Regions from separate parts of the Desulfuromonas versatilis genome, predicted to be linked through region 1. Evidence: predicted binding sites of a transcription regulator. Region 1 holds the regulator's gene; each other region holds the start of a gene.
The links. The regulator HrcA, encoded in region 1, represses chaperone genes, less so after heat shock. The targets are predictions, from matches to a motif close to TGTTAGCACTCNNNNNNNNNGAGTGCTAACA.

Region 1 (9,858 bases):
CCGGTGCCGAGATCCTTGGCCGAGACGTGCAGGATGCCGTTGGCGTCGATGTCGAAGGTCACCTCGATCTGGGGCACGCCGCGGGGCGCGGCGGGAATCCCCACCAGCTCGAAGCGGCCGATAGTCTTGTTGTCGGCGGCCATCTCGCGCTCGCCCTGCAGCACGTGCACCGATACGGCCGGCTGGTTGTCGGCGGCGGTGGAGAAGATCTGGCTCTTCTTGCAGGGGATGGTGGTGTTCTTCTCAATCAGCTTGGTCATCACGCCACCGAGGGTCTCGATGCCCAGCGACAGGGGGGTGACGTCGAGCAGCAGCACGTCCTTGACCTCGCCCTTGAGCACGCCGCCCTGGATGGCGGCGCCGATGGCCACCACCTCGTCGGGGTTGACCCCCTTGTTGGGGGTCTTGCCGAAGATTTCCTGGACCCGTTTCTGCACCGCGGGCATGCGGGTCATGCCGCCGACCAGGATCACCTCGTCGATCTCCGAGGCCGAGAGGCCGGCATCCTTGATGGCGATCTTGCAGGGCTCGACCAGCTTGTTGAGCAGGTCGCCGCAGATGCTCTCGAGCTTGGCGCGGGTCAGCTTGATGTTGAGGTGCTTGGGCCCGGAGGCGTCGGCGGTGATGAAGGGCAGGTTGATGTCGGTCTCCATGGAGCTGGAGAGCTCGCACTTGGCCTTCTCGGACGCCTCTTTCAGGCGCTGCAGGGCCATCTTGTCCTTGCGCAGGTCGATCCCCTGCTCCTTCTTGAACTCGTCGGCCACGTAGTCGATGATGCGCTGGTCGAAGTCCTCGCCGCCGAGGAAGGTGTCGCCGTTGGTCGACTTGACCTCGAAGACCCCGTCACCCAGCTCGAGGATGGAGATGTCGAAGGTGCCGCCGCCCAGGTCGAAGACCGCGATCTTCTCTTCCTTCTTCTTGTCCAGGCCGTAGGCCAGCGAGGCGGCGGTCGGCTCGTTGATGATGCGCAGCACGTTGAGGCCGGCGATCTTGCCGGCGTCCTTGGTGGCCTGGCGCTGGGAATCGTTGAAGTAGGCCGGCACGGTGATGACCGCGTCGGTCACCTCTTCGCCCAGATAATCCTCGGCGGTCTGCTTCATCTTCTGCAGCACCATGGCCGAGATCTCCGGCGGGCTGTAGTTCTTCCCGCGGGCCTCGACCCAGGCGTCGCCGTTGTCGGCCTTGAGAATCTTGAAGGGGCTGATCTCGATGTCCTTGCGCACCGCGTCGGAATCGAACTTGCGGCCGATCAGGCGCTTGATGGCGTACAGGGTATTTTCCGGGTTGGTGACCGCCTGGCGCTTGGCCTGCTGCCCCACCAGCCGCTCGCCGCTTTCGGCAAAGGCCACCATCGAGGGGGTGGTGCGGGAACCTTCCGAGTTGGCGATGACGACGGGCTCTCCCCCTTCCATGACGGCAACGCACGAATTGGTGGTGCCGAGGTCGATACCGATGACTTTACCCATGATCTATATCCTCCTTGTGATGTTCCTTGGCTGAATTGGTTGATTGGTCGGCGCCGCGCGTCAATCGTTGCCGGCGGCCTCTTCCTGGCCGGCCGCAGGGGCCTTGGCCAGCATGACCATGGCCGGGCGCAGCAGGCGGTCGTTGAGCAGGTAGCCCTTCTGCAGCTCCTGCACCACCGTGTTGGCCGGCTGGTCGGCGCTTTCGATCTGGCCAATGGCCTCGTGAACCGCCGGGTCGAAGGGCTGACCGAGGGCCTGTACCGGCTTGACGCCGAATTTTTCCAGGGCCTTCTGGAACTGGCTGACGGTCATCTCCACGCCCTGCAGCAGGCCGTTGCCGCTCGCCTCCTCCTGGCGGGCATGCTCCACGGCCCGCTCCAGGTTGTCGAGGACGGGGAGCATCTCCCGCAGGATCCCTTCGTTGGCGAAGCGTGCCGTATCTTCCTTGTCCCGCTGGGCGCGCTTGCGGAAATTTTCCAGGTCCGCCCGCTGGCGCAGGTAGAGATCCCAGTTTTTCTGCGCCTCCTCGCGGGCGGCGGCGAGCTGCTCTTCCAGGGCGGGCTCGGCGGGTGCCCCGGCTTCGGCGGCGGCCTCCGGCGCTGCCTGGGGGGCAGCCTCCTCGGCGGCCGGCGTCTCGGCGTGTTCCTTTTTGTGCTTTTTGCTCACGTTCGATTTCTCCTACTCTGACTCCAGCTCCAGAACCTGGCTGACCAGGCGGGCCGTGTAATCGACGATGGGGATCACCATGGAATATGGCATCCGGGTGGGGCCGATGACCCCGAGGGCACCGATGGCGCCCCGACTGCTTGAATAGGTGGCGGTGATCAGGCTGCAGCCTTCGATGATGCTGTTTTCCGTCTCGCTGCCGATGAAGATCTGCACCCCCTTGGCCCGCTGGGACCTGTCGAGCAGATCCATCAGCACTCCCTTCTGCTCGAAGGTGCGGAACAGCCGCTTCATCCGCTCGACGTCGGCGAATTCGGGCTGTTCGAGGATGTTGGTGGCCCCCTCGATGAACAGCTGCCCGCCCATCTCCTCGTTGAGCGCCTCCTGGGAGAGCTGCAGCGCCCGCTTGAGCAGCTTGTCGTAGAGGGCCTTCTCCTCGGCCATCTCCTTGAAGATGCGCGCCTTGACCTCCTGAATGCTCAGGCCGGTGAGGGTCCGGTTGAGATAATTGGTGATCTGCTCGAGTTCGGCCTGGGAGATCTCTTCGTGGTATTCGATGATCTTGTTCTGCACCAGGCCCGACTGGGAGACGAACACCACCAGGATCCGCCCCTGGGAGAGCTTGAGAAACTCGATATGCCGAAACACCGTGGAGGTGAAGCGCGGGGCCATGACCAGCCCGGTGTAGTGGGAGATGGCCGAGAGCACCTTGCCCGCCTCGCGCAGCCGCTCCTCCACCCGCAAGCCCTCGAGCCGGTAATACTTTTCGATCCGCTGCCGCTCCAGTTCGCTGAGCGGGCCGACCTGCAGCAGGGAATCGACATAGAACCGGTATCCCTTGTCGGTAGGCACCCGCCCCGCCGAGGTGTGCGGGGAGACCAGGTAGCCCATCTCCTCAAGGTCGGCCATGACGTTGCGCACCGTGGCCGGGGAAAGGCCGAAGGGGTGGCGCCGGGTCACCGCCCGCGAACCGACCGGTTCGGCGGAGATGATGTGGTCCTCGATGATCGCCTCCAGAATCCGGCGACCCCGCTCGTTGAGCTCCTCGCTCATCCCGTGCCCCGCTCCAAAAAACTCAAGCCGGAAAATCCGGCCTTCAGGTCAGACTTAGCACTCGGCAAGCGGGAGTGCTAACGAAACACAAAATAACAACGCCCCCCCCCCTTTGTCAAGGGCTAATGCGGCTGGAAAATTGCGGGTTTTTTCACAGAAAAGCGCTGATCAGGTGGTCGTAGACCAGCCACCCGGAAAGCCCCATTTGCCAGCGTCCCTGCTCCAGCCGCAGCTGTCCGGCCGTCCGGGCCAGAGCCTCGGGAAAGGCATCGGCGACCCCGCAGCCGAACCGCTCGCGGAAGCGCTTCTCGTCCACCCCCTGCGCGGTGCGCAGTCCCAGGTAGAGGGTTTCGGCCATGGCCCCGCGCTGGTCGAACTCCTCGAGCAGCCGCGCCGGATCACGCCCAGCGGCCAGCTGCCGGGCATAGCCCTGGAGATCGCCGGGCACCTCGCTGCGCCGGCCGAACCCCGCCGGGCAAAAGGAATGGGCGCCGGCGCCCACCCCCAGGTAGCCGCGCCGCTGCCAGTAGCGCAGGTTGTGGCGGCACTGGAATCCGGGCCGCGCGTAGTTGGAGATTTCGTAGTGCTCGAAGCCGGCGGCCTCAAGGCTCCGGTGCAGGGCCAGGAACAGCTCCGCGTAGGTCTCCTCGTCGGGCAGCTCGAGGCCTCCCTCGCGATGCAGGTGGTAAAAGGGGGTCTGCTCTTCGACGCTCAGACCGTAGCAGGAAAGATGCTCGGGGGAGAGTTCCAGCAGGGCCTCGAGCTGCCGGGCCAAACTGCCTGCCGTCTGCCCGGGAAGAGCGAACATGAGGTCAACAGAGAGGTTGGCAAAGCCGGCCTGCCGGGCCCAGGCCACGGCCTGGCGGGCCTGGGCCGCGCTGTGAATACGCCCCAGCCGGCGCAGCTCGCCATCCTCCAGGGACTGCACGCCCAGGGAGAGACGATTCACCCCGGCCTGGCGGTAACCCTCCAGCGACTCCAAGGAGAGGGTTCCCGGATTGGCCTCCATGGAAATTTCCGCCTGGGGAGCCAGGCCGAACAGCTCCCGCGCGGCGCCGAGCACCTCGGCGACTGCGGCGGGCGGCAGCAGCGAGGGGGTGCCGCCGCCGAAAAAAACCGTGTCAAGGGGCCCCCGCCAACCCGTGGCGGCGGCGATACGCAGATGGCGGATCAGCAGTTCGGGGTAGCCGGCGAGGGCCGCGGTAGCGACCGGCAGGGAATAGAAGTCGCAATAGGGGCACTTGCGACGGCAGAAAGGGACATGCAGATAGAGGGCGGGCATCAGAGGTTGCCGGAAGCTTACTCCACTACCCAGACGCTGAGTCCGGCGGCCTTGGTCACCACCTCGGCGGAGACGCTGCCGAGCAACAGCGCACGCAGCCGCGATTGCCCGCGGCGCCCCAGGATGATGGTGTCGCACCCCTGGGCCCGGGCCTCGTCGACGATATCCTGGGCCTTGCTGATGCGCAGGCCGAGGACCTTGGAGCTGATACGCTCCGGCCGCACTCCGGCGCTGACCAGCAGACCGGCGGAAGCCTCCAGCGCGGTGCTCAGCCGTTCGAACTCCCCGCGGTGATCCTCGTCGCCGTGAAGTTCGGGTTCGGCCACGGCCGGGTCGAGCTCGTCGCTCTGCTCGGCGATGGAGGGCGCCAGAGCGAGCAGGTAGGCCTCGCATTCTTCCAGCCGAGGCAAAATCTGCGCCGCATATTCAACGGCACGTTGCGCATTGGGGGATCCGTCGACGGCGATCAGGGCCTTTTTCACTGCACACCTCCCAGGCGGGTCGGGCCGGGGGCCCGGCTCAGGGAATCACCAAAACGGCAAGGGCGGTAAGAAACACCACCGCCAGCAGCACCCAGGTCCCCACCGGGTAGGCGCCCTGCCGGCTGCGGTGCTCGATTCGTTCCTCCTGCTGGCGCAGTTCCGATTCGTCGCCGGCGGCCTCGGCCAGCAACCGCAGGCCGTGCTTCTGCACGTTGCTCCCGGGCTCCTCGAAGAAGCGCGCCAGCAGGCCGGGAATCCGCTTGATGAACAGCTGGTCGCCCCAGCTGTTGAGACCGTTGAGCGCCTTGTCGGCGAGCCCGTAGAACAACCGGCCGCCCCGGCGGTAAAACCAGTCCGAATCGATGGAAATGGTCTCGGTGCGTTTGAGCAGCGGCAGCAGCAGAAAAAAGGCCAGGGCCGAGAACATCAGCAACTGAAACTGGTTGAGGGTGTGCTCGAAGGTGTAGGCGTGAAAATCCACCTCGAAGGGGAGGACCGCGTAGAGTGGCTGAGGGTAAACGCCGAGAAACAGGCAGAAAAAGGCCAGCAGGGCCATGGCGGCGAGCATGTGCCGGGGCGGCTCGCCCGGGCGCAGGCCGTTGTCCTTGGCGAAGAAAACGAAATAGGGGAACTTGATCCCGGCGTGCAGGAACACCCCCGCCGAAGCGATCTCCAGCACCAGCCAGACCCAGTAGAGCCCCTCGTGCACCCCGGCTTCGATGATCATCGGCTTGCTGGTGTAGCCTGAGAGCCCCGGGAAAGAGGAGATAGCCAGCGCGCCGATAGTGCCGAAGATCATGGTCAGCGGCATGGTCTTGTAGAGCCCGCCCAGGTCGGTGCATTTGCTCTTGCCGGTCATGTAAAGCACCGAGCCGGCGCTCATCCACAGCAGGGCCTTGTAGATGATGTGGCAGAAGGCATGGGCCACTACCCCGCTGATCGCCATGGCGGTGCCGATGCCGATGCCGCAGACCATGAAGCCGACCTGGTTGATGATCGAGTAGGCCAGAATGCGCCGCATGTCGTTTTCAAGGATGGCGTAGATGATGCCGTAGATGGCCATGACGCAGCCGACCACCATCAGGATCTCCCAGCCGGCGAAGCCGCGGATCAGGGTATAGACCGCCGTCTTGGTGGTGTAGGCGGTCATGATCACGCCGCCGGTGACCGTCGCCTCGGGATAGGCGTCGGAGAGCCAGGCCGAGAAAGGCGGTGCCGCGGCGTTGACCAGGAAGCCGAGCAGGATCAGGTAGGTCGGCAGGCTGCGCAGGTCGAAGCCGTCGAAGGCCACCGAGCCGCTGGCCTGCACCTGCAGCAGAATGCCGGCGAGCAGGCAGAGCCCGCCGAAGATATGCACCATCACGTAGCGAAAGGCCGCGCCGTTGGCCCGCTCGGTGTTGCGCGCCAGCACCAGGAAGGTCGAGGTCACCGCCATCACTTCCCAGAACAGGTAGAGGGAGATCAGGTCCCCGGCGAAGACCGCGCCGAGGCTGGCGCCGATGTAGGCCAGCGCCGCCGAGTGCTCGTGGCGGGTCTTCAGGTGCAGGGCGAACAGGAAGCAGGCGAAGGCGTTGATGGTAAAGACATAGCCGAAGGCCTTGCTGAGCTTGTCGACCCGCAGCAGGGCCAGGTCGAAGCCGAACATCCGGTAATGCCAGGCGCTGCCCGGTTCGAGCTGGGTGATCACCACAAAGGCCGCCGCCGGCACCAGCAGGATCAGGGCCCGGCGCCCGGCCAGGGGAAGCAGCCAGAGCAGCCCCGCCCCCAGGATGAACAGCAGCGCAGGGTGGAGGGTGTCAATCATAATAATCCTCTTTGCGCTTGAGCAGGTAACCGAGCAGCTTGGAAATCACGATGATGGCGACGCAGGAGACGAAGCCGAACAGGGCGTAGAAACCCGGCCAGCTCTCCACCCGGTAAAACAGGGTGTGTTTGTGCATGAAGAAATCCGGCACCACCAGCAGCCCCAGCACGATGTAAAAGCCGAGGCGCAGACGGCGCAGGTTCCGCGGATGGTCAAACCAGTCGGTGACGATTTTCGCTTCTTGCTTCTTTTCGTTCATGGCGAATCGAATCCCCTTACGGGAAAAGGGCCTGGCGGATCAGCTGCAGCAGCACGTCGGGGAAGAAGAACAGGGCCAGCGAACCCAGGGCGGTCACCGACAGCGGAATCAGGCACAGCAGCGGCGCCTCCTGGATTCCGGCCCCGCCCTCCTGCTTCGGCTTGGCGAAAAAGCCCCGGTAGACGATGGGCAGAAAGTAGGCGGCGTTGAGCAGCGAGCTGACCAGCAGCACCACGACCAGCACCAGCTGGTCAGCCTGCAGGGCGCCGACCAGCAGGTTCCACTTGCTCAGAAACCCGCCCAGGGGGGGCATGCCGATGATCGAGAGCGAGCCGAGGAAAAAGGCGCCGTAGGTGACCGGCATGCGCCGGCCGAGCCCGTCCATCTCGCTGATGTATTTCTTGTGGCTGGCCACGTAGATCGCCCCGGCGCAGAAGAACAGGGTGATCTTGCCGAAGGCGTGCATGGCGATGTGCAGCACCCCGCCGGTCATCCCCGCCGCCGAGAGCATGCCGGCGCCGAGCACCATGTAGGAGAGCTGGCCGATGGTGGAATAGGCGAGGCGCCGCTTGAGGTTGTCCTGGGTCAGGGCGACCAGCGAGGCGACCAGGATGGTCACCGAAACGAAATAGGTCAGCGCCACGCCCAGATCGAGGTTCTGCAGCAGCCCGGGGCCGAAAATGTCGAAGACCACCCGCAGGATGGAGAAGACCCCCACCTTGACCACGGCCACGCCGTGCAGAAAGCTGCTGACCGGGGTCGGCGCCACCATGGCCGCCGGCAGCCAACCGTGAAAGGGCATGATCCCCGCCTTGGCGAAGCCGAGCACGAACAGCACCAGCAGCAGGCTCAGAACCGCCGGCGAGCCGGTGCCGGCGAGGATTCCTCCCTGGGTGAAGTCGAGGGTGCCGGCCAGCTGATAGGTGATGAGCATGGCCGGCAACGCCAGGCCGATGGAGGTGCCGAGGATGTAGGTGAGGTACTTGCGCCCCGAGGCCCGCGCCTCGGCGTTCTGCTCGTGGGTCACCAGCGGGTAGGTGGAGAGCGAGAGCACCTCGTAGAACAGGTAGAGGGTCAGCAGGTTGCCGGCGAAAGCCACCCCGATGGTGGCGGAGATGGCCATGGCGAAAGAGGCGAAATAGCGGGTCTGGTCGTGTTCCCCCAGGGCGCGCATGTAGCCGATGGAATACAGGGAGGTGAAGATCCACAAGAAGGAGGCGACCAGGGCGAAGAACATCCCCATGGCGTCGACCCGCAGCTCGATGGGGACCCCCGGAACCACCTGGCACAGGGTGAAGACGAACTGCTCGCCGCGCAGCACCGCCGGCAGCATCGTGGCGACCAGGCAAAGTTTGCCCACCGCCACCAGCAGGGTCCAGGATTCGCGCAGGTTGGGGCTGCGCCCCGAGAGCATGATCGGGACGGTGCCGAGCAGGGAGATCAGCACGGCCGCCAGGGGCAGAATGGAGGATTGCATAGACATCGGTCAGTACCGCAAGAAAAAGGAGGCCGGAGACAGGCCCGGTTCAAGAACCACCGGCATCTCAGAAACCGCCGGGAATGCTCAGGCGGATGATGCCGGACACCAGCGGGCCGGTGCCTAGGCCGACCGCGATCAGGGCGATGGCGGTGAGCACCAGCGGCTTGAGGATCATCAGCGGCGCCTCGGCCAGCTGCGGCGCCTCTTGGCCGTGCCCGGTCCGGAAATAGGCGATCTCGATGATGCGGAAAAACAGCACCGCGTTGACCAGACTGCTGAACACCAACGCCGCCACGTAGCCCCACTGCCCCGCCTCGACCCCGCCGAGAATCAGGTACCACTTGCTGAAAAAGCCGCAGGTCGGCGGCACCCCGATCATCGAGAAGGCGCCGACGGTGAAGGCCGCCATGGTCACCGGCATCCGCCGATAGAGCCCCTGCAGGCTGTCGAAGCTCAGGCTGCCGGTGCGGTAGACGATCGCCGCGGCCACCAGGAACAGGCACAGGGTCATCAGCGCATCGTTGACGATATGCAGCATGGTGCCGGTCATCCCCTGCAGGTTGGCCAGCCAGAAGCCGCCCACCATGTAGCCGACCTCGGCGATCAGGATGTAGGTCAGCATCCGCCGCAGATCCCGCTGGGCCAGGGCCAGCGCCGAGGCGCAGACGATGGCCACGGCCGCCGCCCAGACCAGCAGCGAGCGGATCTCGAGCCGGGTGAAGAACTCGTATTCGGGCGGAAACATGAGAAAGCGCAGGCGGATCAGCAGAAACACCGTCACCTTGGTCATCAGCGGCGCCATCATCACCCCGGCACCGGTGGGCGCGTGGGAGTAGGCGTTGGGCAGCCAGCCGTGCAGCGGGAAGAAGGCCATCTTCACCAGCAGCCCCACCATCAGAAAGGCGAAGGCGGTGGAGAGCGCCGCGCCGGCCTGCAGCCCGGGAATGATCGAGGCGATGTCCGCCATGTTCAGCGAACCGGTCAGGATGTAGAAGTAGCCCACCCCGAGCAGGTAGAAGCAGGCGCCGATGGAGCCCATGATCACGTAATTGAAGCTGGAGAGCACCGCCCGGCCCCGGCCCATGGCGATTAGCCCGTAACTGGTGATGGAGGTGATCTCGAGCAGCACGTAGAGGTTGAAGGCGTCGGCGCTCATCGACAGCCCCATCAACCCGGCGATCAGGATCAGGTAGAGGGTGAAGAACAGGTGCTGGCGGCCGGGCAGTTCCTGGGCGGTGCTCTTGAGCGCCGCGCTGGCCGCGGCCAGGGCCACCAGGTTGATCAGCAGCAGCATCAGCGCGCACATGGGATCGATGTACAGCTCGATGCCGTAGGGGGGCTTCCAGTTGCCCACCGTGTAGCTGAA
Region 2 (9,858 bases), 1.9 Mb from region 1:
GCACCCCGATAACCTGGCCGCCGCATTTCAGGGGCAGGGAGATCAAGGACTTGGAGTTGTACTGTCGGTCGAAGTTTTTCTGCCCGAAACGGGGGTCGGCTTCGATGTCCTCGATCAGCAGGGGCTTGCCCTCGTAGGCGACCCAGCCGGCAATGCGATCACCGAGTTTGATGCGCGTGTTGCGGATGATTTCATCCTCGAGCCCGCGGGCGGAGTTGATCACCAGGTCGCCGGTCACGTGATCACTGAGCATCAGCGAGCAGGTATTCACCCCGAGCAGTTCGGAGGTGAACTCGATGACGCGGTCCATGGTCATAGCCAGGGCGGCTTCGATTTTCTGCCTCTCCCCCTTGGGTATCAGCACCGTGACCCGGAACCCCTCCTTGCGGTTTTCGGCAAACACCCGCCAGCCATTGACCTCGGCAGCCTTGCGGGCCAGGTAGAGCTTGAGACTGGGCTCGGCCTTGTCCTGGCTGAACAGGTTTTTCGAGGAAAAGAAATCGTCGACAACCCGTTCAGGCAGCGCTTCGCCGGTTTGCAGGACAACATCGAGCAGGTCGTTCTGAACGATGTGCAGGGAAATTTCGCCCTGCCGCTTCAGATGATAGCTGATTCCCTCGAAAAGATTCAGAAACATCTGGCTGACCAGGATACGATCGCCGGCGACCTCCGGGAGTTCTTCGGGAGGGGCCAGGTTGAGGGCAATCTTCTTTCTTTCGAGCAGTTGCTTCAGAAGATGCGAACGGAGGATTTCGCGCAGCAGCTCGGCCAGGGAGAAGAGGGTCTTGCGCAGCACCCGGTTTTCTTCGCCCAGACGAAGAAAATCCAGCTGCCTGTCGACGATGGAGATGAGTTTGTCGGTTTCGCTCTCGATGATGTCGTGAAACTCGCGCAATACGTCCGAGCCGGCCAGATCGGATTTTTTCAGGTAGTACACCGCTCCCTTGACCGAATTCAACGGGGTGCGCAGTTCGTGGGAAACCCGGGTCAGAAAGTCGGTCTTGGAGAGGTCCATGGAGATGAGCTTTCGGTTGAGCTCTTCCATTTCCGCGCTTTTTTCCCGGAACCGCCTGACGAGAAAAGAGTTTTTCAGGGCCAGGGCCGCCTGCCCGGCAATGACCTTGAGCAGGGAGAACTCATCTTCGCTGAAGGGTTGCCCGTTTTTTTTATCGTTGATGTTGAGGACGCCGAGGAGCTCCTCTTTGCCGATAATCGGACAGGAGATAAACGAGCGGGTTTTGTAACGGTCCCGTTGGCTGTTCTGAAAGCGAGGGTCGCTGTCGATATCTTTTACAAGGACGGCTTCTCCCCGGGCGGCCACGGTGCCGGCTATCCCCTCGCCGATCTTGATCCGATAAGACTTGGCAAGCTTGTGCTCGAGACCGCGGGCGCTGAGAATATAGAGCTCTTTTTGCCCCCCCACCAGCATCAGGGAGCCTTTTTCGGCGCGGGTGTGGTTGATGGCCAGATCGAGAATCAGGTAGGAGATGGTGCTGACGTCATCGGTAGCGAGAATCGCGTTGCCGATTTCCTCGATGATCGCCAGTTTTTTCTGGCAAAGATCGTTGGCGGTTTGTGAGTTGGTCATAGCCCTGCAACAATTCAGGCAAGGGGAACGTGGGTCCCGGCTTGAAACGAAAAATGCTTAATACGACTCAGCAAAATTCGCGCCGCGCCTCCAAGGTATTAGTTTCTCGTCAGTTTATCAGGAGTCATCGGCTTTTGTTAAAATCTTCGACAAAACCGGAGCCAAGCATTTTTTTTTGGTTGCACCCAAAAGTTGGAATAATCTTAACCCTATGTTAGCATTCGCTCCTGAATTGAACCTAAACCTCGACACAGGAGGCAAGACACCCCTCATGGCTTTGGCCCGCATTTTTCCTTTTGCCGTGTTCATGGGCTTCATCGGTGTCGAGGAGCTGCTGCGCATGGCCATCGACCAGGGGCTGATCAGCCAGGGCGGCTCCTTCCTGCCGTATCTTTACCCGGTCAAAGCGCTGGTAACCGCCGGGGTGGTGGTTTTTTTCCGGAAGAGATACGACGAACTCCGCCCTGCTGACCTGGGGAGGGTTGATCACACCCTGGCAAGCATCGTTGTCGGGCTGATTGTTTTTGCGCTCTGGGTCAACATGGACTGGCCCTTCGCCACCTTTGGCGACCCCAAGGGGCTCGACCCCTCAGTTTTCGAAGATACCCGCCTGCGTTCCTGGATGATTGCCTTTCGCCTGTTCGGAGCGGTGCTTGTGGTCCCGGTCATGGAAGAGTTGTTCTGGCGCTCTTTCCTGCTCAGATATGTCATCGGCAACGATTTCACCAAGGTGCCCATCGGGGCCTTTTCCTGGACCTCGTTCCTGGTCACCGTGGTTCTGTTCGGCCTGGAACACAACTACTACCTTGCGGGCATGATGGCCGGCGCGGCCTTCAACCTGCTGCTCTACTACACCAGGAGCATCGCTCAGTGCGTTCTCTGCCATGCCGTGGCCAACCTGGCCCTTGGGGTTTACGTGCTGCAGACAGGGCAATGGCGGTTCTGGTAGAACCTGCCGCGGCAGGCGCCGGGCCTGCCGTTGAATTCTGCGCATTACCTCCCCAAACAGACCGGGCCTGTCCGCTTGTGGCGAACAGGCCCGGTCCCGGTTGTACGGATCAATTGCGGAGGATCAACCTCAGTTGGGGTAGGAGGTCTTCAGCTCCATCCCTTCTCGCGATTTCGGGTCGTAAATCCCCTTCTCCGCACCCTGCTTGAACCACTCCTGCTTCAGCCCGTTGAGGAACTGCTGCTTTTCCTCGACCAGTTTGTCGTAGGGCAGGCCGATGATCTGCTGGGCCTTCTCCTTGGTGGAGAAGTCGGGAGCCTGGAAGTCGCCGGCGTTGTACTTGGCGAGGATCGCGCGCAGCTTGATGCGGGCTTCCTGGCCTTTGTTGATGGCGCTGCCGAGCACCCGCAGGGTTTCTTCAGGGGCGTGGAAGAAGGCGCCGTGGCCGGCGATGGAGTAGTCCCAGCGCCACTGGCCGTGACGGATGTCCTGCAGGGCGGGCTTCATTTCCTCTTCGGTGGCGCCCAGGTCCCAGGCCTGCTTGGCTTCGAGATGGGCCTTGGCGAGGATGTCCATGGCGGTGCGGGACAGCTCGTCCTTGCGGGCCAGTTTCTCTGCGATGGTGGCGCGGAATTCCTGCTCGGTGCCGCTGTGGCAGTTCAGGCAGGTGTTGGCGATGTTGTCCAGCGGGCTGCCGATCTGGTGGTTGGTGTACTTGACCCCGCCTTCACGCACATAGGGCATGTGGCAGTCGGCGCAGGAGAGCCCCTGCTTGCCGTGGGCGCCGGTGATGAAGGTTTCGTAGTCGGGATGCTGCGCCTTGAGCATGGGGGTTTTGCTCAGCGCATGGGTCCAGTCGACGAAGTTGCGCTGGTCGTAGTAGGTCTCGATGTCCTCGGCCACCATGCCGTTGTCCCAGGGGAAGGTGACCACCTTGGCGACCTGCTTCTGACCCTGGTCGTCGGTCCATTCGGTGTCCTTGAAGTAGTATTCGGCATGGCACTGGGCGCAGACCAGCGAGCGCATGTCCTGATGGGTGGCCTCGGCGAAGGGCTTGCTCCCCTCGGCATCGAGGGCCCGCTTCAGGTAGTCGCGGGTCAGGGTCAGCTTCATGGTGTCGTTGCTATGGCAGTCGGCGCAGCCGATGGGGTTGACGATCTCGCCGCCGTGACGGGCCCACTTGCCGGTGTAGAAGTCCAGCTCGCCCTTCTTGTCGATCAGCCGCGGCACGTCGGAGGACTTGCAGGTCCAGCAGGGGGTCGGCATCGGGCCGGTCTGGGGATTGAGGGGAGCGCCGGTGCGCAGGGTGTTCATGTTGTCCTCGAGCATGTAGAAGTGGCCGCGAGGTGCGTTGTAGTCCTTGGAGAAGCCGTAGCCGGCCCAGAGGATCACCAGCTCCGGGCTGCCCTGGAGCACGTCCTTGATTTCGTCGCTCTTCTTGGTGCCCATGTAGGTCTCGTACTGGCGGGGGAAGTACTTGCCCCACTCGGAGCTTCTCGGCTCCAGTTTCGGAATCTTCGGCACTTCGTTGATGGCCTGCTGCGCGGCCTTGTTTTCCTTGATGGAAACGCCCAGCAGCAGCATGGGAACCATGACGGTGACACAGACGATGGTCAGCAAGGTTGATTTTCTCATGTCTCTCTCCTGTAGTTTTTAAAGTTCTTTGACGCCAAGGTTGTTATGAGCGGTGGTCAGGTTTCTGGTAGTTCCGTGGGGGACCTCGCGGTGGCAGTCCCAGCAGCGGCGCCCCATCTGCACGTCAGCATCCCCGTGTTGGTAGAGCTCGCTGTTGGCCAGCATCTGGGAAACGGCCTCCTGGTGGCAGGAGATGCAGTTGTCCTGGATCCGGCGCGCCGCGTCGTCGGTGACCCGGAGATTGCTGCCGTAGCTGCCCAGGGTCATGGCCAGCGAATGGTTGAAGCCGTCTCTGGATTTGGCGATCATCTTGTTGAGGAAAGAATCGCGCGGCAGATGGCAGTCGACACAGGTGGCCTCTTCCCGATGGGAACTGTGCTGCCAGGTGGCATAATGGGTGTTCATCGTGTGACAGTTGATGCAGACCTTCGGATCGCTCGACAGGTACGACAGCATCCTGGATTCATTCACCAGGAAGGCCGCCGTTCCGATGACGGTCGCCACAGCACAGATGGACACATAGGTCATGAGTTTTTTGGTTTCCATAAGCAGCCCTTTGCAAAAATTGATGGTATGCCGATGCCCCCGGTCACTCTCTTGATTGATCAGCTTTACGCTTGCCCCCTTTCGGCTTGCAGCTTTATCTGAGCAACCCCCGTGCCAGATTTTTTATCAAGTTTTTTCAATAACTTACAGAATTGGAATGTTTTCCGGCGCTACCGGATGGTAGCCCTGGAGGCTGACTTGTGTTACCATCCGGTAGCATCGGTTAAACCTCTGCCCGCCCGTTGCGGGGAGAGGAAACCCACCACCTTCTCTTGCGCCAAGAGGCCATTCGTCCCATGCAGTTAAAAACCAAGTTCATCATTTTCGTGGGGCTGGTGACCTGCTGCTCTTTCGGGGTCACCTTTTACCGCACCTCCAGCTTTCAGGAGGAGCTGGTGGTGGAGCAGGCCACCCGCCAGGCCAAGATGCTCTTCGACCAGATCCGCATCACCCGGCAATGGGTGGCGGACCACAACGGCCTGTTCCTGGTCAAGGGGCCGGGGGTCGAGGAAAACCCCTTTTTGCAACAGGGGCAGATCAAGGACGAGATGGGCAACTGGCTGGTCAAGCGCAACCCGGCCATGGTCACCCGCGAACTCTCGGCCTACGCCGCCAGCGAAGGGATGGGGCAGTTCAACGTGACCAGCCTGCATCCGCTCAATCCGGCCAATATCCCCGACGCCTTCGAACGCCGCAGCCTGGAGATCTTTGAAGAGGGCGCCGCCGAAGCGGTGACCATGGAGCTGGTCGAGGGCAGGCACCGGCTGCGCTACATGGCCCCCCTGAAGGTGGAACGCACCTGCCTGAACTGCCATACCGACCCCGGCTACCAGGTCGGCGACATCCGCGGCGGGATGAGCGTCTCGATCCCCATGGACTGGGCCTTCGCCGAAATCAACACCAACAATCGACTGTTGTTGAATATCGGCCTGGCCACCATCGTCATCGTCTCGCTGACCATCTTTCTGCTGTTCGACCGGTTGGTGGTCAACCGCCTGAAAATTCTCGCCCGGGCCATGGACCAGTATCCCGAGCGGCGGGACTTCGAGCGCTTGCTGGTAGCCGACCCCGAGGATGAAATCGGCACCCTGGCCGCCCATTACCGCAATCTCTGTCAGCGCCTCGAACAGTCCCAGCGCGAACTCGACGCGACCCGCGAGCAGGTTTTCCAGAGCGAAAAGCTCGCCGCCCTGGGGCGCCTGGTGGCGGGGCTGTCCCACGAAATCAACAACCCCCTGGGCGGCATGCAGAACTGCATCCAGACCATGAAAAAGAGCCTGGACAAACCGGAGCTGCAGACCCGCTACCTGACCCTGCTCGGCCAGGGGGTCGAACGGATCAAGGGGACGGTGCAGCAGCTGCTGAAGATCGGCCGCAAGGAGCCGCTGAGCATCCAGCTGGGGGATGTGGACGAGATGATCCGCGAGTGCCTGGAACTCACCTGCATGGGCCGCCGCAACCTCGAGCTGAACCTGCAGCTGCAGGTCGGCAGGCCCCTGGTGGTCGGCCTGGAGGCCCTGCGCCAGGTGATCATGAACCTGGCGGGCAACGCCGTGCAGGCCATGGGGGCCGAGGGCGGCACCCTGCATGCGGAAAGCCGCATCGAGGAAAACGCCCTGGTGATCAGGATCGCGGATACCGGCCCGGGGATCGCCCCGGAGCATCTGGACAAAATCTTCGAGCCGTTCTTTACCACCAAGGAGGTCGGCGAAGGGACCGGGCTGGGGCTTTCGGTCTCCTACTCGCTGGTGGATCGCATGGGGGGAGAACTCAGGGCACAGAACGCACCCGAGGGGGGAGCCGTTTTCACGCTGCGGGTGCCGCTGGTGGAACAGGACGCAACCACTTGAACGGGATAGGGCAAAATATGACGGCACGACTGCTTGTCGCGGAAGATGAAGAGATCATGCGCATCACCGTCCTCGACCACCTGCGCGACCAGGGCTGGGAGGTGGATGAGGCGGCCAACGGCGCGCAGGCCCTGGAGCTGGTCAAGGCCAACCGCTACGATGTTCTGGTTTCGGACATCCGCATGCCGGTGATGGACGGCGCGAGCCTGCTGGCCGAGGTGAAAAAGCTCTCCCCCAGGACCGAGGTGGTGATGATGACCGCCTACGGCAGCACCGACGACGCGGTGAACTGCCTGAAAAAAGGCGCGGTCGACTACATCCTCAAGCCCTTCGACCTGGAGGACCTGAGCTTTCGGATCCGGCGCATCCTCGAGGTGCAGGCGGTCAAGGCCCGCTGCGTGTCGCTGGAGAACAGCTGCGGCCCGCGTCGTCCGCTCATCGGCTCGAGCACGCCGATGCAGCAGATGCTCAGGCTGGTCAGCCAGGTGGCGATGGCCGAAGCTTCGGCGCTTATCCATGGCGAGAGCGGCACCGGCAAGGAGCTGGTGGCGGCGGCCATCCACTACGAAAGCCGCCGCGCCGCCAAGCCCTACATCCGCGTCAACTGCGCCGCCATCCCCGCCGGGCTGCTCGAATCGGAGCTGTTCGGCCACGAAAAAGGCGCCTTCACCGGTGCCGACAAGCAGGTGATCGGCAAATTCGAGCTGGCCGACCAGGGGACCATCCTGTTGGATGAAATCGGCGACATGCCCCTCGACCTGCAGGTCAAGCTGTTGCGGGTGCTGCAGGAGCGCGAGATCGAGCGGCTCGGTGGCAAGGCGCCGATCCCGGTGGATGTCAGGGTGCTCTGCGCGACCGCGAAAAACCTCGCCGAGGAGGTGCAAAAGGGCAACTTCCGCCAGGACCTGTTCTACCGCCTGCAGGTCATCCCCATCAGCGTCCCGCCCCTGCGGGAACGCGGGGAGGACATCCTCGAGCTGGCCGGCTTTTTCCTGCGGGAGTTCGGCCGCGAGCGGGGCCTGCGCCTGGAACTCTCCGCCGAAGCCGCCAAGGCCCTGCAGGGCTACAGCTTCCCCGGCAACGTGCGGGAACTCAGGAACATGCTGGAGCGGGTTTCGGTGCTGGCCCCGGCCTCCAGGATCCAGCTCTGGGACCTGCCGGTGGAGGTCCGTGGCGCAGCCGTCCAGGCCGGAGCTGAGGAGGCCGAGGTGGAGGAGCTCGCCGCGGCGGTGGCCCGCGCCGAGAAGAAGTGCATCCTGGGGGCGTTGAAAAAGACCGACGGCAACAAGACCGAAGCGGCGGCGATCCTGGGAATCAGCCGAAAAAACCTCTGGGAGAAGATGAAGCAGTACGAGCTTTAGCCGCCTTACCCGCGGCACCGCTCGGCCGCAGGCGGCAAACGAGATCAGAGAAAGTCGATGCTCTGAACGTCCCCGCCACGGATCTGGAAGGTGCCGTAGCCCGGGCTGCCGTAGAAAAGATCCCCTCCCTGCAGTTGCAGCCTGACCGCGGAACCGGCGCGCAGTTGCAGGTCGACGGGAACCAATTCCCCCTCCGGGGCGGCAAAGGTCATCTTGCGGATGTTTCTGAAGGGTACGGTCAACTGCCCCTTGCCCACCTCTCCCTCCAGGAAAACCTTCCCCTTGAAGGAGAACTGCTCGAGCTCCAGGGACTGCCCGGAGCGGTCGATCAGCCTGACCCGGAAATTCTCCTCGGTTTTGGGCAGTGCGCCCTCCGGGGGCCCGCCCCGTTCGCCCATGCCGCACAGCAGCGCCGCTACCGATAATACGACCACGAAGATGAGTTTTTTCATTTCATCCCTCCCGCCTGCAAGACAAGCATAGCAATCCGGGTTGAGAATTCAATGCAACCGGTGCCCTACCCGTCCTCCCAAGGGCTTCTGATCCGTCTTTTCTCCTCACCGCCCCCCCCTGATCCCGGAAATGCCCGGCAATTGACCCGGGGGAGGACCTTCCTCCTGCAGAAGTCCATCGGCTGGATCCCGTAAACGACGGCACAACTTTTGCTGAAACACGAATTTCATATACAAGATCGCCATTTCCCCGGTGAAAAGACGAGCTACCCGGAGGTCTTCAATGAGAATCCTGGCCTGCCCCCACTGCGGTTTCAGCAAGCAGGTTCCCGCCGATCGTATCCCTGCGGGGACCAAGCGGGTGAGTTGCCCGAAATGCAAGCAGCTGTTCAACCTCGACGGGGGCACGCCGGCAGCGCCCCGACCGGCGCCACCTCAACCGCCCCCGCCTGCCGCTGCACAACCGAGCGCCCCTGCCCCGAAATCCCCCGCAGCCACCCCGAACCTGGCCGAGCAGGCGGTGATCACCTGCCCCCACTGCGGTTACCGCCGCGAGGTTCCCCGGGAGAAGATTCCGCCGCGGCCTGCCAAGGTGCTTTGCCGGCAGTGCGAGAAAGAATTCACCATCCGCGGGGAACTGTTCCGCGACGCCACCAGGCTGGCTGCCAACCCCCAGCACCCGACCCTGACGCCAGCTGCCGCCAGCGAGGATGCCGACGGCCCGGCTCCGACCCGGCTTGCCGGCCTGGGCGAGCTGTTCTCCCGGACCTGGGAGGTTTTCAAGCGGCGCATCCTGACCCTGATCGGCATCAACCTGCTGGCCATGGTGCTGGCCCTGGCCGCCTATTTTCTGCTGGGATCGGGGGCCGATCTGTTGCGGGGGATGTTCGGGGACAACCCGGTGGTCATGGGATTGGCCGCCCTGGTCATGGTCGGGCTGTCCCTGCTGGTGGTCACGGCGGTCTGCGCGGCCATGACCTACGCCATCGTCGACGAGGACCTCGGGGTCCGCGAGGCACTCGGCTACGGCATCCAGAATTTCCGCTCCTTCCTCTGGGTTTTCACCCTGGCCGGGTTCATCCTCTGCGGCGGCTACCTGGCCTTCATCCTCCCCGGCCTGCTGTTCACCGTCTGGTTCGTCTTTGCCCAGTTCGTGCTCGCCCACGACGACGTGAGGGGCATGGAGGCCCTGCTCAAAAGCCGCGCCTACGTGCGCGGCCACGGCTGGGGGGTCTGCGGTCGCCTGCTCTTGCTGGGGGTGCTGGGGACTGTCGTTTCGCTCATCCCGATCGTCGGCCTGCTGGCCAGCCTGCTGCTCGGGCCCTTCACCCTGATCTATTACCACGAGATCTTCCGCGATCTGCGCGCCATCAAAACCAACCTCAGCTATCCCGGATCGGGCCGCGAAAAGGCCAAATGGCTGCTCGCCGGGACAGCCGGCTACCTGGTGGTGCCGGTTTTCGGGCTGCTGCTGCTC
Region 3 (9,858 bases), 1.2 Mb from region 1:
GCGATCCAAAGCGGATTTGATAAACCTAAAGTTAACAGTGAATAAACCTTAGGCTAAGGGTAAACAAACAGTCCGGTTCGCCTTGAGCCGAGCCATGAACTGAATAAAGGGGTTTTCCCCCGGAGAAGGAGGAATTTATGGTCCGCCATTTTGCAGTCCGGCTGCTGGCCATCGGCTTTCTGCTCGTCGTACCTTCGTTGGGTATGGCTGAGCTTACGCTTACAGGCCCCGTCACCCCGCCCCACAACTATCCGCTCTGGTACCAGGATGCAAACGGCTTGAAGATGGAGCTCTGCACCCAGGACAACGGATTTTGTCTGCTGGTCGGCCCCGAGGAGGGGGGGATCGACCCGGTTTTGGGCGTTGGCGTTGAAACCTTCTGGTTTTCGGCAGCGGTGGCCTTCGACCAGCCCGGCATTGTCGGCGGGGTCGGCCTCGACCTCGAAGGGGCATTTCTCAACGAAGCCGTGATCGACGGTGACCAGATGTCCTTCGGCCGGGTGCGCATCCGGCTGGATGTCGACCAGGTGGGGACCTACCGGGTGATTCATCCCTACGGCGAGGACACCTTCGTCGTCGACGCCCTGGTTGCCGGCAACGAGATCAATTTCACCGAGGATATCGGCTGCGTCGCCGGGCCCTGCGATTTCGACCTGGCGCTCACCAGCCGCATCGGCCCTTTCCTGTTCTGGGATTCGGAGCTTCCCCAACTGGATGTCAACGGGGAACCCCACGTGGGCAACCCCAACCTGCTCCACACCGTGCTCGGCAGCCCCACGGGCAACAACTTCGTGCGCATTGAAAGAAACGGCGTTCAGGTGGCCATCGAGAACCAGTTCGCCCTGATGGGCAAGGTCTTCACCGGGGACGGCAACACGGCGCCGACCCCCCTGAACGACGTCGCCTCCACCACGCCGGGCACCCCGGTGCTGATCGACGTGCTGGCCAACGACACCTTCACCGACATCCCCATCAACCCAGGCTCGGTGACCATCGCCACGCCCCCTACCGGGGGGACGGCGGTCATGGCGGTGGAGAACGGCAAGGTCATGGTGCGCTACACCCCCAATGGCGGTTTTACCGGACCCGACAGTTTCAGCTACACGGTCCGCAACTTCGCCGGCCTGGCGGGCGTGGACGAATCGGCGCCGGCCGTCGTGAGCCTCGAGGTCGAAGCGCTGGCGGTCAACCGTGCCGAACTGCGGCCCAATCTGCTCAAATGGCGCATCGAGGGGACCAGCTCCGATGCGACCGACAACAGCATCCTGCTGCTGAGTGAGCCGCTGGCCGTGAATGCAACGCTCAGCGGGGCCCAGGAAGTCCCCCCGGTGACCACCACAGGCAGCGGCTCGGCCCTGGTCACCCCGGCAGCCGACCTGGCTTCGCTCGATTTCACCCTGAGCACCGCCAACCTGCTCAACACCCAGGCGGCCCACATCCATGTCGGTGCTCCCGGGGTGGATGGCCCCATCATCTTCAACCTGGCCATCGGCCTGTTCGGCAGCCCGGTCTCGGGCACCCTGACCGCGGCCGATCTGCAGCCGCAACCGGCCCAGGGGATCAACACCTTTGATGATGCGCTCCGCGCCATCCTTTCCGGCAGGGCCTACGTTAACGTTCACACCGACGGGAATCCCGGCGGGGAGATCCGCGGCCAACTCGGCCCGGCGCGGCTCATCGGCGAGGTGCCGGTGCAGGCCGACGGCAGCTGGTCGTTCCAGGGTAAATCGACGGCTCTGCCGCCGACAGGGGGGGGAATTCGTGCCATATCCAGCAACGCGATTGCCGTTCCAGACGTTCCTCTGGAGCGCCGCTAGGGGAGAGCCGGAGGGCGGCCTGAGCCGCCGCCCTCCGGCTGCTGCCATGTTCACCCGTCCATACATCCTGCCCAGGCGGGCTGTAGCGGAAGATGTATTTTGGAGGCCCAATCATGCTGATCATTACCAGAAAACTTTTTGTCGCGGGCGTCTTCGCCCTGAGCGGGCTGCTCGCTGCGCCCCAGGCGGTATGGGCGGATCTGGCCGCTGTTGGCCCGATAAACCTGCAGAACGGTTTCCCCCTCTGGTGGCAGGACCAGAACGGCACCCAGGTGGAGATCTGCCTGGAGGCGGCCAACTGCCCGCTGTTCGATCCGCCGGTACCCGGTAACCCCTATTCCCAGCAGATCGGTTTCGGCGCCGAGGCCTTCTGGTGGGCCGCCGGGGCCGACCTGGCCAACCCGGTCGGCAACGGCCTGTTCGAGCTGGCCATGGAAGCGGCATTTCTCACCGAAGATCCGGCGCCGGGGGACCAGAACCCCTTCGTGCGTCTGCGTGCCCGCTTCGACGTGGCGGTGGCCGGGACCTACACCATCACCTATCCCTTCGGGACCCTGACCGTGAATGTGCCGGCCGGCGACCTGGTCATCAACGAAACCATCGACATCGCCGGCAGCCCGGGCGATCTTCCGCCCTTCAGCGCGGCCCTGGCCACCGGGGTTCCGCCGGTTGCTGCCGATGGCGCCAATAACGGTGTATCCGCCTTCTTCAGCGGTTTGGCGCCGGCGCCCGCGGCGGGCTTCATGGGCGTCCCCGGCATCGCCTCGACCATCGACGCCACCGGGCTGGTCAACGGCGCCACGGTGACCATCACCGGCCCGGCTGGAGCCTTCGGCGCCACCAACACCCTGACCAATAACGACCTGTGGGATGTGGCCGGCAAGCTGTTCATCCCCGGCGTCAACCTGGCGCCGAACGCGGTCCCCGATTTCGCCACCACCGCCCTCGGCTCGCCGGTGACTATCAACGTCGTCGCCAACGACGTCGACACCCTGGTCGCGGGGAGCAACGACCATGTCATCAATCCCCTGGCCGTGGCCCTGGGCAGCGATACCGTGAACCTGATCAACAACGCCATCGGCGCCACCAGCTCCGTCGCCACGGCCCGCGGCGGCAGCGCCACCATCAATGCCGACGGCACCATCACCTATGTGCCGCCGCCGACCTTTTCCGGGGCGGATTCTTTCAGCTACCTGGTGCAGGACACCGGCGGCCTGGTCGATACGGCCCAGGTGACGGTGGTCGTCGAACAGCTTGGCGCCGCCTCGGCCGAACTGCGCACCAAGCTGCTCAAGTGGGACATCGAGGGCAACAGCACCATCACCCGGCTGAGCGGGATCGACGGCGCGGGGAACACCTTCTTCTTTACCCCGCTCGCGGGGCTCTGGAACACCCCGCTGATGGCCGCCAGCACCGGCAGCGGTTCGATCACCCTCACGGTGATCCGCGACGGCGCCGGCACCGTCACTGACCTGGACTACACCCTGCAGATCGACGGGCTTGTCGATATCACCGCCGCCCACATCCACGTCGGGGCCCTGGGCGAGCGGGGGCCGATCACGGTCACCCTGTTCGACGCCGATGGCGATATCGGCACGGTGGGCGTGCCCGCCGGCACCAACAGCCCCCTCACGGTGACCCCGGCCACCCGGTTCCCGGCGGGCGATCCGCGCAACACCACCACGGTGACCGACGTGGACAATCCGGTGGGCGGGCCGCTGGCCAATCTCACCGCCGTGGTCGACGCCATCCTGGCCGGGCAGGCTTACATCCAGGTGCACACCGTGGCCAACCCGCCGGGCGAGATTCGCGGGCAGCTGGGCCGCAACGCGGTGGCCTTGCGGGCCGGGTCCAACTCCGGCCCGGTCATCGGGACCGCGGCGGTCACCGGCACCGGAACCTCCGGCCTCTGGCGCTTCAGCGGCAAGTCGGTGGCCAACCCCGGGACCAGCACCCAGGTGTTCGTGTTGAGTTCCGCCGGCAGCGCGCAGGCCATTCCCCTGCGCCTGCGCTAAGCCTAACCAGGGGGGGATCACGGAAACGGGCCGCTCGTTTGAACGAGCGGCCCGTTTTTTTGTGCGGTACCTGCATGTCGGTTATTTGCCATGGCCTCCCGAAGACTCCCTCTCCCTCAAGGAGAGGGTTGGGGAGGGTGGGCCAGGGATCCCTCGCGCCCCACAAAAAAAGCCCCTCCGGCGAGCCGGAGGGGCGATTGCAGTTGCAACTGCAGCGATGCTTAGAAGTCGATCTTGACGTCCCAGTTGTCGACCTTCATGGTGCCGTTCTTCTCCAGGTTCCACTGCATTTTGAAGCAGCGGTCGAAGAGTTGGGGCTCGTGGCCGACGCCCTTCTCCAGGCAGATCTTCTTGGCCATGTCGAAGTATTCCTGGATGATCGGCTTGTAGTCGGGATGCACGCACTTGTCGATGATGACCTGGGCGCGATCCTTCGGCGCCAGGCCGCGGCAGTCGGCCAGGCCCTGCTCGGTGACCAGCACGTCGAGGTCGTGCTCGGTGTGGTCGACGTGGGGCGCCTTGGGAACCACGCAGGTGATGCCGGTGGGGTCGGACTTGCTGGGGCGCACCGAGGGGGTGTGCATGATCTTCAGGAAGCCGTTGCGCAGGAAGTCGCCGGAGCCGCCCAGGCCGTTGATCATGCGGGTACCGCCGACCAGGGTCGAGTTGGCGTGGGCGTAGATGTCGAACTCGACCGGGGTGTTCATGGCGATGCACCCCAGGCGGCGGATCGGCTCGGGGTGGTTCGAGATCGACAGCTGGCGCAGGACGATCTTCTTGGTGTACTCGTCCCAGTTGGCGTAGAGGCGCTTGAAGCCCTCATTGGAGAGCGACAGGGAGCAGGCCGAGGCGAAGTCGAGCTTGCCGCTGTCGAAGAAGTCGAGCATGGTGTCCTGCAGAACCTCGGTGTAGACCGAGAGGTTCTTGAAGGGGCCCTTGACCAGGCCGCCGACGACCGCGTTGGCGATGTTGCCGACGCCCGACTGCAGGGGGAGCAGGTTCTTGGGCAGGCGGCCGCGCTTGACTTCATTCTGCAGGAAGTCGAGGATGTGGTCGGCGATCTGCTCGGAGATCTCGTCCGGGGGGCCCAGGGGACGGCCGTTGTCGAGCTTCTTGGACTCGACGATGGCGACGATCTTGTCCGGGTCGCAGCGCACGTAGGGGCTACCGGCGCGGGAGCCGGCGTCGGTGATCAGGTAGGGGAGCCTGTTGGGCGGAGCCACCGGCTCGATGATGTCGTGCAGACCCTCGTGGGAGGGCATCTCGGTGTTGAGCTCGATGATGATCTTGTCGGCCACCTGGCACAGCTCGGGGCAGATGCCGCAGGAGCCGGAGAGAACCAGGCCGCCGTCTTCGGCGATGTCGGTACACTCGATGATGGCGATGTCGATGCGGCCGTTCTCGGTGTAGAAGCCGTAGCCGATATCCTGGGCGAAGTGACCGAGGTGCTTGTCGCCCATGCGGATCTTGCCCGAGTTGATCCCCTTCTGGATGTTCTTGCCGGTCTGGTAGGGCCAGCGGCGGTCGATCATGTCGAGGCTCGCCCAGCGGTCCTCGGTTTCAACGCCGACCGACGCGCCGATGAACAGGTTGAAGCGCAGCTTGCCCTGCAGGTTGTTCTGCTCGACGTGGTCCGCCAGTGCCACCGGCATGACCTTGGGGTAGCCGACGGGGGTGAAACCCGACCAGCCGAGGTTCATCCCGTTCTTGAACATCGGGATGAGCTCTTCGGGTTGTACCACCTTGTTGAGCAGGGATTTGCGGCGGATGCGGCTCTGAATTGTAGACATCTCTCTCCTCCTTCGTAATTTGTCGTGGCACCGACAGGGTGCGCTACCGACCAAAAGGTTGAATAGCGGATTTAGAACGCCGTGAAAGGTCTGCCTGAGGGCTTGGTTCGGTGAAAAAATCCTGTCAAAAAATATAGTTAGAGTCAAAAAGGCTGGAATAATAAGGGCTTAAAAATGCTCTAACACGCCATTTTAGAATTCCGTTATATCCAGCGCTAACTTTTATATAATGACGTAAACGGCAAGTCAAGTAAAAACAATTATCCCACTTGTGGTATGCGCCCCACCTGGCCAGGTGGGGCTGAATATTTAACGAAAATAAAAAGCCCTCCCGGGGGGGAGGGCGGAACGGTCAGCGGCGTGGCGGGGGGGCGGGGGCTCAATAACGCTTTTCCAGCAGCTTCTGGGCCGGCAGAATGAACTCGCTGTTGGGAAACTCTCGGTAGAGCTCGTTGAAGGCCTGGGCGGCGCGGGTCCGATCCTCTTTCATGAGGTAGGCCTGGCCGAGGTAATAGTAGGCCTCGTCCCGGTGGAAATAGTTGGGGTAGCGCTTGAAAAGCCCTTCCAGGCGGCTGGAAGCGGCGGCATATTTCTTGGTGCGGTAATAAAACCTGCCGACGTAGAGCTCGTGGTCGGCCAGCAGGTCCCGGCAGCGGTCGGCCATGACCTGAACCCCTTCGGCCTTGGGGTCCTGGGGGAACTGCTGGAGAAAGCTTTCGAAGGTGGACAGGGCGTTGCGGGTGGCGCCCTGGTCGCGGTCGGCCGAGAGCCGCTGATTGTAATAGGACATGCCGAGCTCGTAGAGAACCCGGGAGGTTTTTTCGTGGTCGGGATGCTGTTTGAGAAAATCCTCGTAGGCGGCGGCCGCCTCGGCGTAGCGCTCGTCCAGGTAATAGGCTTCGGCGATCTTCAGCTCGGCGATCACGTTGAGTTCGGGCGAATAATAGGAGTCACGCACCTTTTCCCAGGCGCCGATGGCGTCGTCGTAGAGGCCCCGCTCGAAAAAGTTCTCACCTTCCTGCAGGTAGCTTTCGGCGGATTTGGGCTGGGGCACCACCGTCGAAGTGCAGGCGGCGGCCAGCAGGGGGATAAGGAGTGTCAGAAGCAACCGTTTCATCTAGGAGTTTCCCTCGGCAAAGATATTCCTCAAGACCCGAAGAAAGTACGGGAAGTGCCGGTGTTTGTCAATGTCAATCGGGTCCGCGGGCGCCCCTTGGCCCTGCCTGGTCACCCAGCCTCCGCTGCCTGGAGGCTGTGGCGCAGCTTGTCCAGGGCGTTCTTTTCCAGCTGTCTCACCCGTTCGCGGCTGATGCCGTAGTCATCGGCCAGCTCCTGCAGGGTTCGGGGCTGCTCGGCGAGGATGCGCTCACGGACGATCCGCCGCTCGCGGGGGTTGAGCCGCTGCAGCGCATCGCCGACCTGGGAGCTGAGCAGGCGCTGCTCTTCCTTCTGCAGCAGCAGCGCCTCCTGGTTCTCGCGATCGTCGGCGAGGGTGTCCATGAGGCTGTAGTCCTCGCCTTCGGTGAGCTGCAGATCGAGCGAGGCGTCGCGGGAGCCCATGCGCAGGGCCATCTCCTCCACTTCGGCGTCGCTTACTTCCAGTTCGCGGGCCACCAGTTGGGTGTCCTCACGCCCGGTCAGGCGGCGTACCGCGGCGCGGGTCTGGTTGAGCTTGAAAAAGAGCTTCTTCTGGGCCTGGGTGGTGCCGATCTTGACCAGCGACCAGCTGCGGATGATGAAATTGTGGATATAGGCGCGTATCCACCAGACCGCGTAGGAAATCAGCCGGATGCCCCGCTCCGGATCGTATTTCTTGACCGCCATCATCAGCCCGACATTTCCCTCCTGCACCAGGTCGAGCATGCGGATTCCGTAGGCCCGGTACTCCTGGGCGATCTTGACCACGAAACGCAGGTTGGCGCAGATCAGGCGGTGGGCGGCCTCCAGGTCGCCCTTGGCGCGGTAGCGCCTGGCCAGTTCGACCTCCTCCTCGCGGCTGAGCAGGTCGAAGTGGTTGATCTCGGCCATGTAAAGTTCAAAGGTGTCGGCGGTAACCGGCAGGCAAAGATTGCTCATCGACTCCGTCTCCTCGAAAAAGTCTTGTATTGACTAGCTGTTGGCACTCTGTTCCGGTGAGTGCTAAATATATATAGCAAAAGGTATTAAATAATTCAAGATGCCAGCTCCACCGCCCGGGGACAGAAAACGCGTTCCGGGCGGGGAGATTGGCGGTTGACAGGGCGCGGAGGGCGCCGGATAATGGCCCCTGGCGGGCCGGCTGGATAGGGAGCCGGAACGGGCGCGACGCGCATTTTCGGACGGTGGTCATTTCATGCAGCTGATTTATATCGGCCTGTTCGGCGCCTTGGGCTGCCTGGGCCGTTACTATTTATCCGGGTGGGCCTACGCCCTGGCCGGACGGGGCCTGCCCTACGGGACCCTGGCGGTCAACCTGCTCGGGTCCTTCCTGCTCGGCCTGGTGATGGAGGGGAGCCTGCGCAGCTCACTGCTCGGCAGCGAACTGCGCATGGGGATCACCGTGGGCTTCATGGGGGGCTTCACCACCTTTTCGACCTTCTCCTACGAAACCTTCCGCCTGCTCGAAGAGGGGAGCCTGCTGCAGGCCGGCGCCAACGTGCTGCTCAACGTGCTGCTCTGCCTGGCCTTCGCCGGCCTGGGGATTTACCTGGCGCGCCAGTTGTAGGGGCGACTCCGCGGATTTTCCCAGGGGCGGGCGGCAATTCGGAGAGCTTGGCCCATGGACCAGGGCGAACACTCAGCTTCGCCCCTACGGAAATCCATCGAGCTGAAACCTGGGCAGCAACCACCGGAAACCGGGAGGAAACGGATGACCAAGCTCGAAGGCGAACAGACGCTGATGCGCATCTTCATCGGCGAAAGCGACCGCTGGCAGCGGCGACCGCTCTACGAGGCGCTGGTGGAACTGTTTCGCCAGGAGGGATTCGCCGGCGCCACGGTCCTCAAGGGGGCCATGGGCTTCGGCGCCCGCAGCGTCACCCATTCGGACAAGCTGCTGCGGCTCTCCAACGACCTGCCGGTGGTCATCGAAGTGGTCGAGCGCCAGGAGAAGATCGAGGCCCTGCTGCCCAGGCTCGACGCAATGATCGAAGGCGGCATGATCACCCTGGAAAAGGCTCGGGTGATCCGCTATCGAAAGTAAGTTAAACAACCCCCAAAGGCAATCTGCCACGGATAAAAGCGGATAGGTTCTGATTAAGTCAAAGACATTGTTATCTTCAGGGTTGATCACCTGAGGGTTGCTGATCAGAGCCTTTCAAAGCCTTGAAATCAGATTTAATCGGATTTGATCCGTGGCCAAATGCGTTTTTAGGATTGGGAATATTTTCATGCTGAACCTGCTCCGCAAGCTGACCGGTGTGGCCGGGCCTGAAAAAGGCGCGGCGGCCGAGCCCGACCGCATCCAGGTGGCGGCCTGCGTGCTCCTGCTCGAAATGGCCCACACCGACGGCGAGTTTCACGCCATGGAAGCGACGCTGGTCAAGGATCTGCTGGCCGACAAGTTCCAGCTGTCGGCGGAGGCCACGGCGGAACTCATCGCCTTGGCCCAGCAGGAGCGCGAGGCCAGCCTCGACATCTACCAGTTCACCCGGCAGATCGACGCCAACTTTTCCCTGGAGCAGAAACTCGAGGTCATCGAAAGCCTCTGGCGTATCGTCTATGTCGACGGGGTGCTGGACAAGTACGAGGAGTACCTGATGCGCCAGCTCGCCAAGTTGCTGCACATCTCTCACCGGCAGATGATCGAAGCCAAGCTCAAGGTGCTCGCCGAACAGCGCGCCAGCTCCTGAACCCCGTGTCCGCAGCAAAGCCCCTGACCCGCATCGTTGCCTGGTCCCACGAACTGCTCGCCGAGGTCCTTGAGCCCGGCCAGGCGGCGCTGGATCTCACCGCCGGCAACGGCCACGACACCCTGTTTCTGGCCCGCCAAAGCGGGGCCGGCGGCACCGTGCTGGCCTTCGATGTTCAGGAACAGGCGCTGGCCGCCACTGCCGAGCGTCTGCGTCTCGCCGGCATTTCCTGGCGGCCGGCGGCGCCGGGGCCGCTGCCCGGGGCGGGGGTCTACCTGGCCCATGACAGCCATGCGCATCTCGAGCGCTACCAGACCGGGGCCTTGCGGGCGGTCATCGCCAATCTCGGCTATCTCCCCGGGGGTGACCCGACGCGGGTCACGCAGCCGGCCACCACCCTGGCCGC

Region 2: the regulator HrcA is predicted to act here: its motif matches at 4,897-4,927, upstream of nrfH (cytochrome c nitrite reductase small subunit).
Region 3: the regulator HrcA is predicted to act here: its motif matches at 7,737-7,767, upstream of rpoH (RNA polymerase sigma factor RpoH).

The regions. Positions count from the first base shown of each region.
Region 1 is NZ_AP024355.1:4,580,910-4,590,767, forward strand. Features, by position in the region: gene dnaK (molecular chaperone DnaK) at 1-1,466, opposite strand, end outside; gene grpE (nucleotide exchange factor GrpE) at 1,527-2,132, opposite strand; gene hrcA (heat-inducible transcriptional repressor HrcA) at 2,145-3,185, opposite strand; gene hemW (radical SAM family heme chaperone HemW) at 3,337-4,467, opposite strand; gene DESUT3_RS20485 (universal stress protein) at 4,485-4,949, opposite strand; gene DESUT3_RS20490 (Na(+)/H(+) antiporter subunit D) at 4,987-6,753, opposite strand; gene DESUT3_RS20495 (hypothetical protein) at 6,746-7,012, opposite strand; gene DESUT3_RS20500 (monovalent cation/H+ antiporter subunit D family protein) at 7,029-8,495, opposite strand; gene DESUT3_RS20505 (complex I subunit 5 family protein) at 8,557-9,858, opposite strand, start outside.
Region 2 is NZ_AP024355.1:2,671,848-2,681,705, forward strand. Features, by position in the region: gene DESUT3_RS12030 (GAF domain-containing protein) at 1-1,588, opposite strand, end outside; gene DESUT3_RS12035 (CAAX prenyl protease-related protein) at 1,860-2,537, shown strand; gene nrfA (ammonia-forming cytochrome c nitrite reductase) at 2,667-4,172, opposite strand; gene nrfH (cytochrome c nitrite reductase small subunit) at 4,191-4,718, opposite strand; gene DESUT3_RS12050 (ATP-binding protein) at 5,015-6,568, shown strand; gene DESUT3_RS12055 (sigma-54-dependent transcriptional regulator) at 6,586-7,929, shown strand; gene DESUT3_RS12060 (hypothetical protein) at 7,974-8,381, opposite strand; gene DESUT3_RS12065 (zinc-ribbon domain-containing protein) at 8,665-9,858, shown strand, end outside.
Region 3 is NZ_AP024355.1:3,347,514-3,357,371, reverse strand. Features, by position in the region: gene DESUT3_RS15015 (CHRD domain-containing protein) at 138-1,817, shown strand; gene DESUT3_RS15010 (CHRD domain-containing protein) at 1,931-3,832, shown strand; gene DESUT3_RS15005 (acetyl-CoA hydrolase/transferase C-terminal domain-containing protein) at 4,054-5,622, opposite strand; gene bamD (outer membrane protein assembly factor BamD) at 6,002-6,739, opposite strand; gene rpoH (RNA polymerase sigma factor RpoH) at 6,850-7,698, opposite strand; gene crcB (fluoride efflux transporter CrcB) at 7,955-8,326, shown strand; gene DESUT3_RS14985 (DUF190 domain-containing protein) at 8,471-8,803, shown strand; gene DESUT3_RS14980 (tellurite resistance TerB family protein) at 8,991-9,452, shown strand; gene DESUT3_RS14975 (class I SAM-dependent methyltransferase) at 9,458-9,858, shown strand, end outside.